DNA from 2 places in the Flectobacillus rivi genome. Region 2 is predicted to be linked to the other one. Evidence: riboswitches for the same ligand, from Rfam matches in the RefSeq annotation. Region 2 holds a riboswitch; the other holds the start of a gene.
The links. A riboswitch is a leader RNA that binds a small molecule or an ion and turns the genes downstream of it on or off. The one in region 2 is predicted to bind S-adenosylmethionine.
Positions count from the first base shown of each region.

Region 1: it holds a riboswitch for S-adenosylmethionine, as region 2 does, so the genes downstream of both, QM481_RS15040 (hypothetical protein) here and QM481_RS24050 (peroxiredoxin family protein) in region 2, are expected to answer to the same signal.

Region 1 covers NZ_JASHIE010000010.1:166,404-174,059, forward strand. The annotation lists gene porW (type IX secretion system periplasmic lipoprotein PorW/SprE) at 1-310, shown strand, start outside; gene QM481_RS15030 (ArnT family glycosyltransferase) at 428-2,065, shown strand; gene QM481_RS15035 (homoserine O-acetyltransferase family protein) at 2,181-3,278, opposite strand; gene QM481_RS15040 (hypothetical protein) at 3,410-3,652, opposite strand; SAM riboswitch class I at 3,767-3,884, opposite strand; gene QM481_RS15045 (TonB-dependent receptor plug domain-containing protein) at 4,121-6,634, shown strand; gene QM481_RS15050 (hypothetical protein) at 6,834-7,196, shown strand; gene atpB (F0F1 ATP synthase subunit A) at 7,304-7,656, shown strand, end outside.
Region 2 covers NZ_JASHIE010000023.1:53,775-61,430, forward strand. The annotation lists gene QM481_RS24030 (peroxiredoxin family protein) at 1-732, opposite strand, end outside; gene QM481_RS24035 (cytochrome-c peroxidase) at 922-1,863, opposite strand; gene QM481_RS24040 (protein-disulfide reductase DsbD domain-containing protein) at 1,996-2,460, opposite strand; gene QM481_RS24045 (YceI family protein) at 2,558-3,175, opposite strand; gene QM481_RS24050 (peroxiredoxin family protein) at 3,208-4,479, opposite strand; SAM riboswitch class I at 4,720-4,816, opposite strand; gene QM481_RS24055 (family 2A encapsulin nanocompartment shell protein) at 5,346-6,272, shown strand; gene QM481_RS24060 (family 2A encapsulin nanocompartment cargo protein cysteine desulfurase) at 6,256-7,656, shown strand, end outside.

The DNA of each region.
Region 1 (7,656 bases), on a different contig from region 2:
TGAAAATATTGTAGAATTGAGTTCAGACAAAGAAACAGAGGCTCAAAAACTTTACACCGAAGCATACCAATACTATCAACAAGGTAATTTCGCAGATGCTTTGTCATTTGTGGATACGGCCTTGAAAGAGTATCCCAATAGTCATACAGAGGATAAATTGGCATTTTTGAAAGCGTTGTTATTAGCTAAAACTCAAAATTTTGATGGTTATGTAAAAGCATTGAACAACTTTATTAAAGACTATCCTAAAAGCCAATTGTTAGGTCTAGTAAAAGAGAATTTAGCGGCTGCGAAGAATGCTAAGCCATAGTTTTAACTTTTGGCAAAAGAATATTATTGATCTGTCGATTTTTAGAAAGTATAGACGAAACAATTATTTTTTTTACTTTTGCCAAAACGTTATCACCATTGCGATTGACGATTTATTATGCAAACAAGACATTTATCCTACATATTAATAACTGCTCTAGGGGCAGTTTTTTTTATCCCATTTATTGGTAGCTCCCATTTATTTGACTGGGACGAAATCAATTTTGCCGAGTCAGCAAGAGAAATGATTTTGACAGGAAATTATGCTACTGTGCAAATTAATTATATGCCATTTTGGGAAAAACCTCCTTTGTTTTTCTGGATGCAGGTCTTAGCCATGAAAGCATTTAATGTTTTCGACCCTAATTCTGGATTTGCTCCTGAATTTGGTGCTCGCTTCCCAAATGCTATCATTGGTATCATTACCCTTTTGGTTTTTTATCGAATCGGACGAAAACTCTATAATGAAAAGTTTGGTTTGTTGTGGGCTTTGGGATATTTGGGCTCATTTACGCCACATTTATATTTTAAATCAGGTATTATTGACCCTACTTTCAACCTATTTATCTTTTTGGGCGTTTGGTATTTCTCACAAAGTGTTTCTACAAATCAAAATACATCTAAACGCCAGACTTGCGGCTTACTTTCGGGGCTATTTGTAGGCTTGGCGATTCTAACCAAAGGACCTGTCGGTGGTTTATTATGGGGACTTACGGTATTTACTTTTTGGGGAGTCAATGGTTTTAGTGCTAGTTTCTTAAAAGATGCGATTAAACCATTTTTCTCGGCTATTGCTATTGCCTTTTTGGTGGCTTGTATTTGGTTTGGACTATCTATCTATCAAAATGGATGGGGTTTATTTGTAGAGTTTATTCAGTATCAAATTCGCTTATTGACCACAGGTGATGCTGGACATGAACAGCCATTCTATTATCATTTTGTGGTAGTATTAGTAGGCTGTTTTCCTATTTCAGTGTTGGCGATTCGTGCATTGGGAACCTCAGGGTCGGGTAATTCTCAAGGAGAATATTTTAGAAAATGGATGATTTATTTGTTTTGGGTAGTCATGATTTTATTCACGATTGTGAAGACCAAGATTGTTCATTATTCATCAATGGCATGGTTTCCTGTGTCGTATTTGGCGGCGTACCATGTCAACAACTTACTATCAGGAAATTGGAAGTGGTCAAAATTCACGGGTTTTGGTCTGTTCTTTATTGGTTTGGTGATGGCCATTGCTCTTACAGCAGTACCATTAGTAGGTCAGTATGCAGCTCAATTGATTCCATACATCAAAGATGATTTTGCCGTAGCAAATCTCAGTGCAAAGATTACTTGGGGTGGATGGGAGCAATACATGGGCTTGGCTTATATTGTGTCGGTAATAGTCATGGTAAGTATGCGCAATATTCGAGGTTTGTATATCGCCACGGCTTTATGTTTGTTTGGTTATTCGGCGGTAGTGGTAAGTAAAATCGAAGGGTATTCTCAACGTGCTGCGATAAGTTTTTATGAGTCTTTGAAAGGTAAAGATGTATATGTAGAGCCGATAGGATTCAAGTCGTATGCACAATTGTTCTATTTCCAAAAGCAACCTCAGAAACCTAAAACAGAGGCTTACTTATTGAATGAACCTCATTTAGACAAACCTGCGTATTTTGTGATGAAAATTACAGCAGATAGTGCCATGAAAGCACACCCTAATCTACGATTGATCAAAGAGGAAAACGGATTTTTGTTTTACGAAAGAAAATAAAATGGAAAAGCTGGCAGTGATGCCAGCTTTTTTGGTAAAGAAAAATATATGTAGTCAGGTAGTAAACAATTTTTTCGAAGCCATTGCTAGCTTGTAACTTTTTATTCAAAACTCATTAATCATGAGCAACTAATGTTCTCGGACGGTCTTCAAGAGCTTTGAAGAATGAATACATTGGATTGACATCCAATTTAATAAATTTCTGCCAAATTTTAATGGCTTTCGTAATCAATTCATTTTCTATTAAGAAGCCATCATGGCCATATAACGAGTCCAAAGCCTGAAATGTAGCGCCAGGAATATGTTTAGCCAAAAATTCTTGCTCATTAATAGGAAATAGTGCATCTGATTTAATACCCATCACTAAGGTTTTGGCTTTGACTTGCGAAAGCGCATTGATAACCCCACCTCTTCCACGACCCACATCTTGCGAGTCCATTACTTGTGATAAGACATAGTACGAAAAAGCATTGAATCGTTGGGCTAGTTTTTCCCCTTGATAACGCTGATAGGTCACCGCACGATAGGTTTTGTCCAGACCTTCCTCACGACGAGCTTGGGTTACACCATAAGTTTCGTAGTTACGATATGAAATCAAAGCTGTTGCACGAGCGGCTTTCATGCCATTAATACCAGCCAGAGGGTGGCTTTCTGTCCAAGTAGGGTCTACTTCAATAGACATTCTTTGAGACTCGTTGAAGGCAATTCCCCAAGGAGAATGTTGGGCATTAGTCGCAATCAAAATCAAATTTTCGATAAGCTCAGGTTGAGAAATCGCCCATTCCACAGCCTGCTGACCACCCAAAGAACCACCAACACAAGTTTTGATTTTTGAAATACCCAAATGCTCTCTCAATAAATCAAATGAGTTGACTATATCACGTATCGTAATGGTTGGGAAAGTATGAAAATATGGCTCGCCAGTTACGGGATTAATCGAAAGTGGACCTGTACTTCCATAATGTGACCCCAGTACATTTACACAAATAATAAAGTATTGTTCAGGGTCAAACAATTTGCCTTTGCCGACCAAACCTTGCCACCAATCTGCTACATCTTGGCTACCTGTAAAAGCATGGCATACCCATATCACGTTCGAACAGTCGGTATTGAGCTGTCCAAGCGCTTGATAAGCTAATTCAACTTCTGGCAAAACTCCTCCTGCTTCGAGTTTGAAAGGAGCATGATGTTTAAAAATTGACGTATTTAACACGAATTGAGATGCTGTTTTTGATAATAATAACGAATCAAGAAGAAAACATTTCGTTGGAAGTTATTGAAAATGATACGAGCTATTGTTTTTAACTTAGAAATGAAAGAAACAACTCATCGCACCCAACTTCTTTAGTTCTCCATCAGTTTGGCTGAAATCTCCTCAAAAGACTCCTCATATTCCCAATACATCAAACGACCAAATGCCCCTGTAACTAAAATATATTTTTCGCTCAGAGATTGAATACGGTCGACTGCTACAATTTTTAAACTTGCTTTTTCTACCTCGACACTTTCGATGATTTCTCGATTGTGCTCGTCATAACCATGGACAACTAGATAGCTGCCTACGGTAATTGGAATAAATTTTTTCATGGATGCGTACAGACATATAGCCACAATGAATTGTGACAGTGAAACGATACATCGTAAACCTGACGAATACTGAACAGCAGAATGTAAAAATGTAGCTGGATTAGTTTCGTAATTGGTTTATATTTCCCAATAATGATGAATTTATTGGGTAGGAATTAGCACCTTGCCTTTACGAATCAGTAGGTTGCCAGAAGTTCATAGAGCCTATTCTCTCCCTTCTTCTTTATAAATCAACTACTACCTTTTGTGAAGAGTAATTGACTTGATGTTGCAAATATAATAGCTAGAATCTCGAAAATGCAAACGTTTCTTAAAGAGTTTATCATTTTGAGAATTGGCTCTCGGTTAAAAGCACTATTTGTGGCACCTCAAACACTACCAGTCATCAAGAAATCGTTGTAATTTCGCTTTTCTTTTTTTAAATCGCTAGTTCGAACCATTTTACCGTTCTAAATCAAACCAATTGCAATGAAAAACAATTTAACCTATTGCTTTATTACTTTATTAAGCCTGCTGTGTTTTACAAACGCCTCACATGCACAAGAGCAACCTGTTTATGAAAAACTTCGTGCTACTTTAACTAAATACCGCTATTCGTATCCTCAAGAAAAAGTGTATCTCCATTTGGATAAACCATATTACATGGCTGGTGAAACTATGTGGCTAAAAGGCTATTTGTTCGATGCTTCGTCTAATGGTGTTGACTCGGTGAGTCGAGTACTGTATGTAGATTTGGTACAGCCTGCTACAGGTAAAGTGATAGTTCACAAAGTTCTCAAAGCTTTGGCCGTTTCGGTGGGTGATATTCAATTGCCAGATACTCTTGCAAACGACCTTTATCGCATAAGAGCCTACACCAATTATATGCGAAACTTTTCAGAATCTCTATTTTTTGAAAAAGATGTGCGAGTATGGCAAAATACTAATATGTCTTCTATGAATGAGAATAAAGCTCAGGCTCTCAATGAGGTAGCTTCTATTAGCTTTTTCCCAGAAGGCGGATATCTGGTTGAAAACCTAGAAAGTAGATTAGCCTTCAAAGTGGTGAATAAATTAGGGAAAGGCGTTGAAACCTCTGGTTTCGTTTTGGCTAATGATAAAGACACTGTGGGGGTGTTTAGCACAGCTCATTTAGGACATGGGGTGTTCAATTTTCATCCTGAAGCTAATAATATATATGCAGCTTACGTAAAAAAATCAGATGGTAGCTATATCAAGCAAGAGTTACCCCAACCTCAAAAAAGTGGCTACATCATGAGTGTAGACAATGTGACGTATAAGGATAAAATCCGACTTTATATTCAAAACTCTAGTCCTAAATCTGCTGGACAAGGAAAAGAACTTCCTATCATTGTGCAACAACGGGGAGAAGTTTGTATGATTGCAAAAGGTTCAGAATCAAGTAAAAGTTTTGTTGCAAATATTCCCAAAAATCAAATTCCTGATGATGGGGTAGTGCAAATTACTTTATTTTCGCCCGAAGGATTACCCATTTGTGAAAGATTGATATTTGTTGAGCATGGTAATAGAACATTACAAGTGAATGTTTCTTCGAATAAAACAGAGTATAAAAGTCGCGAGGAAGTAGATTTGAATATCGAAGTAAAAGACGCCGAAGGTAAACCTGTTCAAGGGACTTTTTCTGTAGCAGTCACTGATGCCTCACAAGTAAAAGGTGAGCCTTATGCTGACAATATATTGACTTACGTGTTGCTAAACTCAGAAGTCAAAGAATCGTTGAGTGGACAGTATTATCAACAAATACAGGGCTCTGTAGAGCAACCACAATATTATTTTGACAACACACAAGAAAACCGTCATTTACACCTTGACTTGCTAATGATGACGCAAGGTTGGCGCCGATTTACTTGGCAACAAATGTTGAATGATGTCAAACCAAAAATGGATTACTTCGTTGAGCAAGGATTAGAAATTACAGGAAAAGCACTTCGCCCTAATGGCAAAGTAACAGATAAGCTTACTTTAACTTTGATGCTGAAAAAGCCTAAAGAAAACCCTATCATAGCCATGACAAGTGTGGATTCATTAGGTAGATATGGTTTTTATAACTTAGATTTTACGGATAGTGTAGATGTGTATCTACAGGCGGTAAAGGCTAATGGTGCTCGTAATTTGACCCTAACGATAGACGAAGCTCTTTCGTTACCCAAAACAAGACCTCTCCAAATCCCTAATGAGGTGAGAATTTTTGACCCCAATGCATTTGCGACGTTCTTAAAATACTCAAGAGAATCCATAGAACTTGAAAAAAAGCTCATTACTGAAAAAGTACAAATGCTTCAAGAAGTAACAGTAACGGCCAAAAAAGAGCCAACAGATAGCCGTAAAATTTATGGGCAAGCCAGTAATACCCTAAAAGTAGACGATACCCTTTGCGGAGGTATGTTTAGTGTCTTACAAATGCTACAAGGTCGAATTCCAGGTGTTCAGGTAATACAGACGGGTATGGGAACCTATTCTGTATTAATTCGAGGTCAAGGATCTATTAATGCCTCTAATGACCCACTATTTTTGATTGATGGTATGCAAGTAAGTAGTGATGTAATTAATACCTTGCCACCATGCGATGTAGAAAGTATCGATGTATTGAAAGGAGCAGATGCTTCTATTTTTGGTGTTAGAGGAGGCAACGGTGTTGTTTCGGTATTGACAAGAAAAGGGAATGCCAATTACGACTGGAGCAAATCTAATATTGATGGTGTAAAAATTCAGAAGCGTATGGGCTATGCCATGACCAGAGAGTTTTTTGCCCCACAATATGGACAAGCTAAGCCAGAGCACGTTCGTCCAGACTATCGTTCTACACTATATTGGAATGCCAATATTACGACTGATGCTTCAGGTAAAGCCACAACAAGCTTCTGGAATAGCGATGCCAAAGGTAATATGAACATCAAATTAGAAGGAATGTCAAATCAAGGGCGAGTTGGTGTTGCTCAAAATGAATATTTGGTAAGGTAGTATATTTGAGAGGTATTAGGCTCATGGCTATTAGCTTATGGGTTCAGTATTTCCTTAAACTTAAATATCATAGCTAAAAGCTCAAAGCCGTAAGATAATCTTATACAATAAAAGGGGAATAAATTGCAGTAATTTATTCCCCTTTTTCATTTCTGAATGAAGGTTTTACGTATCTTTGCGGAAAAATTCAGAACCTACAATGTTACGCATCATCATACTGACTGTTATAGTTGGTCTAATCTTCTTTTTGGCTCCATACATTGGTTTATCAGAATATATCCATGCTGATAAGTGGTTCATGTTGGCATTTTATGCCACACTTTCCTATTTCAATCATTTATTGATGCAACAAGGTTTTGCCAACGACCGAAAGCATTTTATTGAGTTTTACATGGGAAGTATTGGTGCTCGCTTAATTTTGAGTCTAGCATTTATTGGATTCTTCATATATAAGAACACTCCTGACATATATACATTTATTAGCAACTTTTTTGTACTCTATTTATGTTACACAGGTTTTGAAATCTACGATTTGTATCGTAACTTGCGACACTTTTCATAGGCCCTGTGTTAATAATTAGTATAAGTTGTTGATTTTCAGGTGGAGTAAAGCATACGAATAAGAAAGTCAAAATCATAAACCATTATACGTTCATCCCCCACGTCGAGATGAGAAAATTATATTTTTCAAATATTGTAGCATTTTTATTTTTATTTGCTACTTCAGTATTTGCACAATCCGAGCATCACTCAGCAACTTCCGCTACGGCTGATTCAACAGTAGCAGTTCATGGCGTAGAGGCAACAGCCGAACATGCTCCAGGTGCTGAAGCCCACGCAGAGGGCAAAGTTGACCTAGGTCACATGATTATGCACCACATTGCCGACGACCACAAGTGGGAGTTTGCACATGGCATCGGTGTACATCTTCCTGTGATTGCTTATACAAAGGATGGTGTAAAAGTATTTTCTTCTAGCAAATTGGAAGATGAGCACGGAAATCCAGTAGCTTATGAAGGATT
Region 2 (7,656 bases):
CTTATTATCTTTACTAGCTTCAAACTTTTGAGTCACATAAATACCGAAACTGATCTCGCCATCGCTAATGGTTTTTAAATCAGGATTGATTGTGCCTTTTATCGCTACGGGACTCGGTCCTGTGAAACCCGAAAGTTTAAATTCATTTCCCTGAATAGTACCTTCTAATTCACGTGTGTCGCCCACTACAGTCATGAGTACTCCTGTCAGTTTGTTGCCTTTCTGTTCAAGTATCGCTACCGAATTGGCAGCATTGGGATCTTTACTAATGATTTTTACATTCCATTTTCCTGAGAGATTTGTAGCAGGTTTGATATTTTGACTAGGGTCGACATGACGATAAGTTTTACCAAATTCGGCTTCAAAAGGGAGTGCATTTCCTCTAAAATTAGGTACAAGACTTTTGTAAACACCTTTAAAATGACCGTTTTCGTCAACCTTTCCTACTAAAGCCGCATCGTAAGTATTCATTTTTACAAAAATACTATCGCCTGCAATTGTACTAATTTTGAAATCGTCTCTACGAGTACCATTTAGTAGGGTAAGTGTTGACTCATCAAGTGTTTTTCCTTTGATTTCAAAGTTGAAAGGCACCCTAGTTTCATTGACTTTAAATTCTCCGCGCCATCGTCCTTCCTTAAGAACAGGGGATTGATTCGCCAACGAGGGATTCGCTAGACATAGCGATAGAAGGGAGATTTGTAAACCTCCTTTGAGCAATGTGTTTTTCATAAAAGAGAGAAGGATTTAAAGTCCACCACCACTTAACCATTGGCAAAAGCATATCTGATGGTGGACCGTTTAAGAATTACGAAAAGTTTGGATTAGAGGCATTGGTCATGATAAACCAAGTGAAACTTGATAATTTCTTTCATGGCAAAGGGGTTTGGATGTTGAACAATATATTGAATTACGAAATTATTATTTTTTGAATCTGTCGTCTGTCAATGATTTCAGAAACTCCTCAATATCAGCAATTTCCTGCGCACTAAGACCTAGAGGAGTACTCAACGACAAATCACGATTAATACCATTTTTGACCACTGCATCAGGCTTATTATAATATTCAATCACCTCACGGAGCGTTTTGAACATACCATTGTGCATATATGGTGGTGTTACAGCCACATTTCTTAAGCCTGGCACTTTAAAATGTCCTACGTGAGTAGAGTCGCCTGTTATTTTTGAGCGACCCACATCTCGTAGATTTTTTCCATCATACAGTCCAATATTTTTGAATCTATCAGCTGTAAAGTCCTCACCCGCATGACAATTGGCACAGTTGGCTTTTCCGATGAAAAGTAGTCGCCCACGAATAGCCGACGCACTCATAGCCGAATCGTCGCCATTGATATAACGGTCATACGGAGTATTGGCAGTTTCTAGGTTTTTTTGGTAAGCGGCAAGGGCATCGCCCAAGAGTTTTTCTGTTGGCTGAGATTTATAAATTCTTTTGAACGCTCTACTATATACTTTGTCCTCTTTGAGACGAGCAATTGCTTCTTCAATAGGTAAATTCATTTCTGTTTTTGAAATAATGGGCTGTATTGCCTGCTCTTCTAATGAGTTGGCTCGACCGTCCCAAAATAAATGTATCCTGCCTGCCAAGTTCATCGCCGAAGGAGTATTTCGATCGGTCAGAATGCCATCTACGCCAGGGCTAAACTGTGTGGTATCGGCAAAAGCTAATTCGGGCTTATGGCATGAAGCACAACTAATGGTTTTTTTAGAAGATAATATGGGATCAAAGAAGAGTTTCTCTCCCAAAGCTACCTTATTGCTAGGTTCGTCGTCTGTTGTATTGAATTGAAAACTCATCAATGCTACAGCTATTACCCCAACGATGAAGAGGTATTTTCTCATGGCTTAGTTTCTAAATAATTGTCTATAAATCTTTTAGCTGTACGCAATAGGCAAAAAGAAGCTCGTAATTTTAAATCAACTTGATTGTTGTTAAAGGGAATCTTCAATCAATAAATAGAAGCCTTTATGTGTCTAGTTAAACTGAAAAGTTTTTTCAAAAGGAACACAAATGCCTTTTTTAAGATGACACACTTGTCCTTTTATGACGCCAAAAATATCATAACTATGTTCGACCAAACGAACTTTTGCCTTAAATTCTGCTTTTTGTGTAAAATAAGAAACCTTTGTTCCCCAATTTTTATCAATCTTTTTCAAAGGTGCAATAGGCTGAATATCAGAGCTTAATTCAAAAGAACCATTTTCTGAAAATTGAAAAACGGTAGGCTGTGGACCTACATCTCCTTTAAAATCAGAGGAATAGAGTGACCATCCTTTTTCGATAGATGAGCTAAAAACGAGTTCTACTTCGTCGCCGATTTTAAAATCTTTATTGGTGATTTTAAAGTTCCAATTGACAATTTTATCAATATCTGTTTCTTGCGCTTGTATGGCGTTTGTGAAGAGTAGGAGTAAACAAACGATATATATCTTTTTCATACTGATGTTGTGTATTTTGGAACAACTGAGGTGCTAATATACCTCAGTTGTTGTACTTGATGAAAAAATCTGCCCATTATCTCATCAAGAATATGAGTTATTTGCCAGCATTTGCCACCAAATTGACATTCAATTCGAAATCATTGTCAATAGCTTTATCGCCAAGGTTTTCAAAGAAATTTGTCGAACGAAACTTGATACCGTATTTGGTTCTGTCTACCACAATTTTAGCTTGTGCTGTAACTTTATTTTTTTCCACCTTAATCACCGCAGGAAACTTAACTTCATTAGTAATTCCTTTGATGGTTAATTTGCCCGTAACTTCATAGTTTTCACCACCTTTAGGAGTTACAGAAGAGGTAACAAATTTGGCTTTAGGGAACTTATCTGTACCAAAAAAGTCTTCGGCTTTGAGGTGCCCTACCAGTTTGGCATTGCCATCCTTATCTGTAATATCGGTTACAGTAAGCGAGGCAATATCAACTTCAAATGCACCACTTTTGAATTTACTATTGGATACCACCAACGAACCCGTACTCAAGGGGATATTACCTGTGTGTGAACCCGTTACTTTTTTGCCAGTCCAAACCAAATGACTTGCTTGACTGTCTACTGTATACGTAGCATCAGCGCCTTTAGTTTTGCCATCGTTAGCAGATACGCCCAGTGTGAGAGCTATCAATGCTGTGCATAGGAAAGATACTTTTTTTACCATTGTTCGTGTAATTTAATGTTTGAATATTAGCGTTATTTTAATGACAACTCAGCACTTGGAACAGGCTCATTAATCAATTTATCGAGGTCTTTATTCCATTTTTTGGCATACTTTTTAAAATACTTGCCTGTTACCTCACCTGTATAACCCGTATAGATTTGCTTGACTTTACCATCTCTTCCTATAATAATAGTGGTAGGAAAGGCAATCATTTTGTTAAGAGCTTCGAATTTTTCTGATGCTACCTTTTTATCTGCAATACCACCAAACAGGATATCATATTGAATATCATACTTGTCACGAAGTTTGCCCAAAGTATATTTGGCATATTCTAGGTCATCTTTTTGTTCAAATCCTACGGCAACTGCCTCAACTCCACGGTCTTTATTGGCCTTGTACCAAGGTGATAAAAATTGTGTTTGATCGGTACAGTTAGGACACCAAGTACCAATGATTTCAACAATGACCACTTTGCCTTTGTATTTTTCATCGCTCAATGAAACTAGTTTTCCATTTAGGTCAGGAAGTTTGAAATCTAATTTTTCATACCCTGGTTTTAAATAGGTAAGAGCATAAGGATCAGGCAATTCTGCTTTGCTATCTTTTACGCCTTCAAATTTTACATTGTTGTAAATACCAAGACCCACTTCTCCAGAGATACTTTTGTCGGGGTTGATTTTGCCTCGAATCAGCCACGGACTAGGCCCTGAAAATCCTGTTAGCGTAAACTCGTCCCCTTGAACAATACCTTCTAGCTCACGAGTATCGCCAGTAACTTTTAGGAAAACGCCTTTCAATTTATTTCCCTTTTGTTCAAAAATAGCCACTTGGTCTGCTACAGGCTCTTTACTACTGATTTTAATAGCCCATTTGCCTGAAAGATTATGATTGGCTTTTTGTTCTTTACTTGGTTCTACAAAGCGATAGGTTTTGCCGTATTCGGCTGTAAAAGGTAGGAAGTTTCCTCTAAAGTTGGGTACCAAACTTTTATAAACCCCAGACAATGAACCATCTTCATGAATTTTGGCTACCAATGCTGCATCATAGGTATTCATTTTAATAAAAACTGAATCCTCTGAGAGTTGCTTGACATGGAAGTCATCTCGACGACTTCCATTTAGGAGGGTGAAAGTTGCATGCTCTGCATCTTTTCCTTTTACTTCAAAATTAAAAGGAACTTGAACCTCGTTTACTTTGAAAGTTCCACGCCATGAACCTTCTTTGATGAATTTGCTTTGTGCATTCGCTGCCAATGTAGTAATCGACAAGCAAGCAATAGAGAGTAGTTTTTTAGTTGTTTTCATAAGTGATTTATTAATCTATAAAATATATAGATTAAGTATATTAATTGATTATATAATTTTGTTTCAGTTGTTGAACCAGACAGGAATACCTATTGCACAAATGTGTAACGTATTTTAGGTCGATTCAAAAATGGTTCTTTACTTAAGTTTTAAAAATGGAATTGTTTGGCCCAAATTCTTTCTCCAAAACTATAATAGTTTTGGAAAACAGAATTTATAATCTTGTGACATTCGGCCAAAGATTTATCTTTAGAATTAGGTTGGGGCACCTTATTGGTGGTTAACAGGTTGCCAGAAGATCATAGAGCCTAACCTCTCTCTTCATTCTTTATAAATCTTTTAATCTATTTATTCGATAGGACAAATGTATTTATAAATAGAATTACTTCCAAATAATTTATAAAAAATTAAAATAAATCTTTTGTTTTGAGAACCCAAAACATAATTAAACGCGTGAAGGTGATTACATTTTCAAATATTTAGAATTTTGTTGACCAAAAGATAGTAAAATATATAATAGCTTGATTTACAGAACACATTTTATAGAAATTAGAGGAAGTAACGCGATCATTGAGCTATCTAATTCATCAAATTAAAATATTATTCTATAAAACATATATAGTCTATAGTTTTTATAGAATAATATTTTATATATTTGCCATACAATACTTCTTTGAGGAAATAGACTAGAAAATTATAGTTAAACATATTATTCTGATCTTTATTTCTCTTGAACAGTTTGGTAATGACTAATAGTAAATTAGGGATAAGTATCACAGTCCAGACATAGAATATCAATTTTATGTCATGTTGAACTCTTTCGATTTATTATTAATCTACTTAATCTATATTTTAAATATTTATTTATGTCTGATTTAACCAAAAACAAAGCACAAACAGCCTTAGGCGATGTAGCTGCAAGGCAGCTCGCCATTGCTACCCGTACGGCTCCTCAGCTTTCTACTATTTCGCCTCGTTGGCTGACTCGTTTACTCAACTGGACTCCTGTAGAGTCGGGTGTTTATCGCCTCAATAAGGTAAAAGATGCTACTAGCGTAGAAGTAGATTGTTCGGCAAGAGATGAGCGCATTCTTCCTCATACGTTTGTAGATTATGTCGAAAACCCTAGAGAATACAATCTTAGTGCTGTTAATACGGTATTGGATGTACACACAAGGGTATCTGATTTGTACAGTAAACCATATAATCAGATTTCGGAGCAACTCCGCTTGACGATAGAAACAATTAAAGAGCGTCAAGAAAGTGAGCTAATCAATAATAAAGAATACGGTTTGCTTAATAATGTAGCTCCTTCTCAAATCATCAAAACACGTAAGGGTGCACCAACACCTGACGACTTGGATGAACTTTTGACAAAAGTTTGGAAAGAACCTGGTTTTTTCTTGTTACACCCATTGACTATTGCAGCCTTTGGTCGTGAGTGTACTCGTCGTGGTGTTCCACCTCCAACAGTATCACTTTTTGGTTCGCAGTTTATCACTTGGAGAGGTATTCCATTGATTCCATCTGACAAAGTGCCTATTGAAAATGGAAAATCAAAAATCTTATTGCTTCGTACAGGCGAGAGTCGTCAAGGTGTAGTTGGGCTTTATCAACCGGGCCTACCAGGCGAACAGTCTCCTGGCTTATCAGTAAGATTTATGGGAATCAATGACAAAGCGATTGCCTCTTATTTGATTTCACTGTATTGTTCTCTAGCCATTTTGGTTGATGATGCTATAGCTGTATTAGAGGACGTAGAAATAGGAAACTACCATGAGTATAAATACTAATCCAGAAGGGTTACCTGATGTGAGATTCTTGGAAGAACTTGCCAACAAGTTCTTCCAAGAGGTTCCTAATACCGAATCTCCTATCAGCGCAGTACCCGAACAATGGCCCAATTCGGCTCCGATTCATAACACATTACCTGACACACGACCTGAAGGTGTACCACCTTTGGGAAGTATAAATAATGTTAATGCCATAGATTTGAGCCGTCAACAATCTCATTCTCAAGGAAATTACAATCATTACGCGGGCGAACCGCACGTTCCTTCGTCTTTGGCGGGTAAAGGCATTTCACCTTCTGCTTATGCACAAGGTAATGAAGTAAACATCGCAGATCCACAAACAAGCTTGCCTGACCCACATTTTGCGGGGCAAGGTCGAGTGCCTCAGTCTGTGGCAGGAAGTGGTATATCACCTTCTTTGCAGTCAAATACCTCATCGTTGCAATTACCTCATTCGGATACTTATCAATCCTTGCCAGAGATTCACTCATTGGAACGTAATCCAGTTGGTTTGGTGCCACAGTTACCGTTTCAGGTTTCGACAACACCAGAGCAGGCATATTATTTTTTAGAAAATGACTGGCAAACAGGCTTTGCAAAAGTCATTGCTCAAGAAAAGAAAAACCATCCAATTGCAAGTGGTATCAAGTCGTCTTTTGATGTAAACTGGATAAAAAAAGATTTTCCAATTTTACAAGAAAAGGTAAATGGTCGTCCTTTGATTTGGTTAGATAATGCCGCAACCACTCAAAAGCCACGACAGGTTATTGATAGAATTAGCTATTTTTATGAGCACGAAAATTCGAATATCCATCGTGCTGCGCACGAACTGGCTGCACGTGCGACTGATGCCTACGAAGCTGCTAGAGAAAAAGTAAGAGCGTTTATCAATGCCCGTTCGACTAACGAGGTAGTATTTGTGCGTGGCGCAACAGAGGCAATCAATTTGGTGGCTAAAAGTTGGGGAGAGCAAAACCTCAAGGAAGGCGACGAAATTGTGGTTAGTAATCTCGAACACCATGCTAATATAGTACCTTGGCAACAACTAGCAGCCAAAAAAGGTGTTAAACTTCGTGTGATTCCTGTTGACGACGATGGCCAAATTATTTTGGATGAATATGCTAAACTACTCAACAACAGAACCAAGCTTGTTACTTTTACCCAAGTGTCTAATGCGCTAGGAACGGTAACGCCAGCTAAGCAAATCATTGATTTGGCGCATCAAGTTGGTGCTAAAACCTTGTTGGATGGTGCTCAATCAGTATCACACTTAAAGGTTGACTTACAGTACCTTAATGCTGACTTTTTTGTTTTCTCAGGACATAAAGTATTTGGACCAACAGGTATTGGTGTCTTGTATGGCAAAGAAGATTTGCTCAATCAG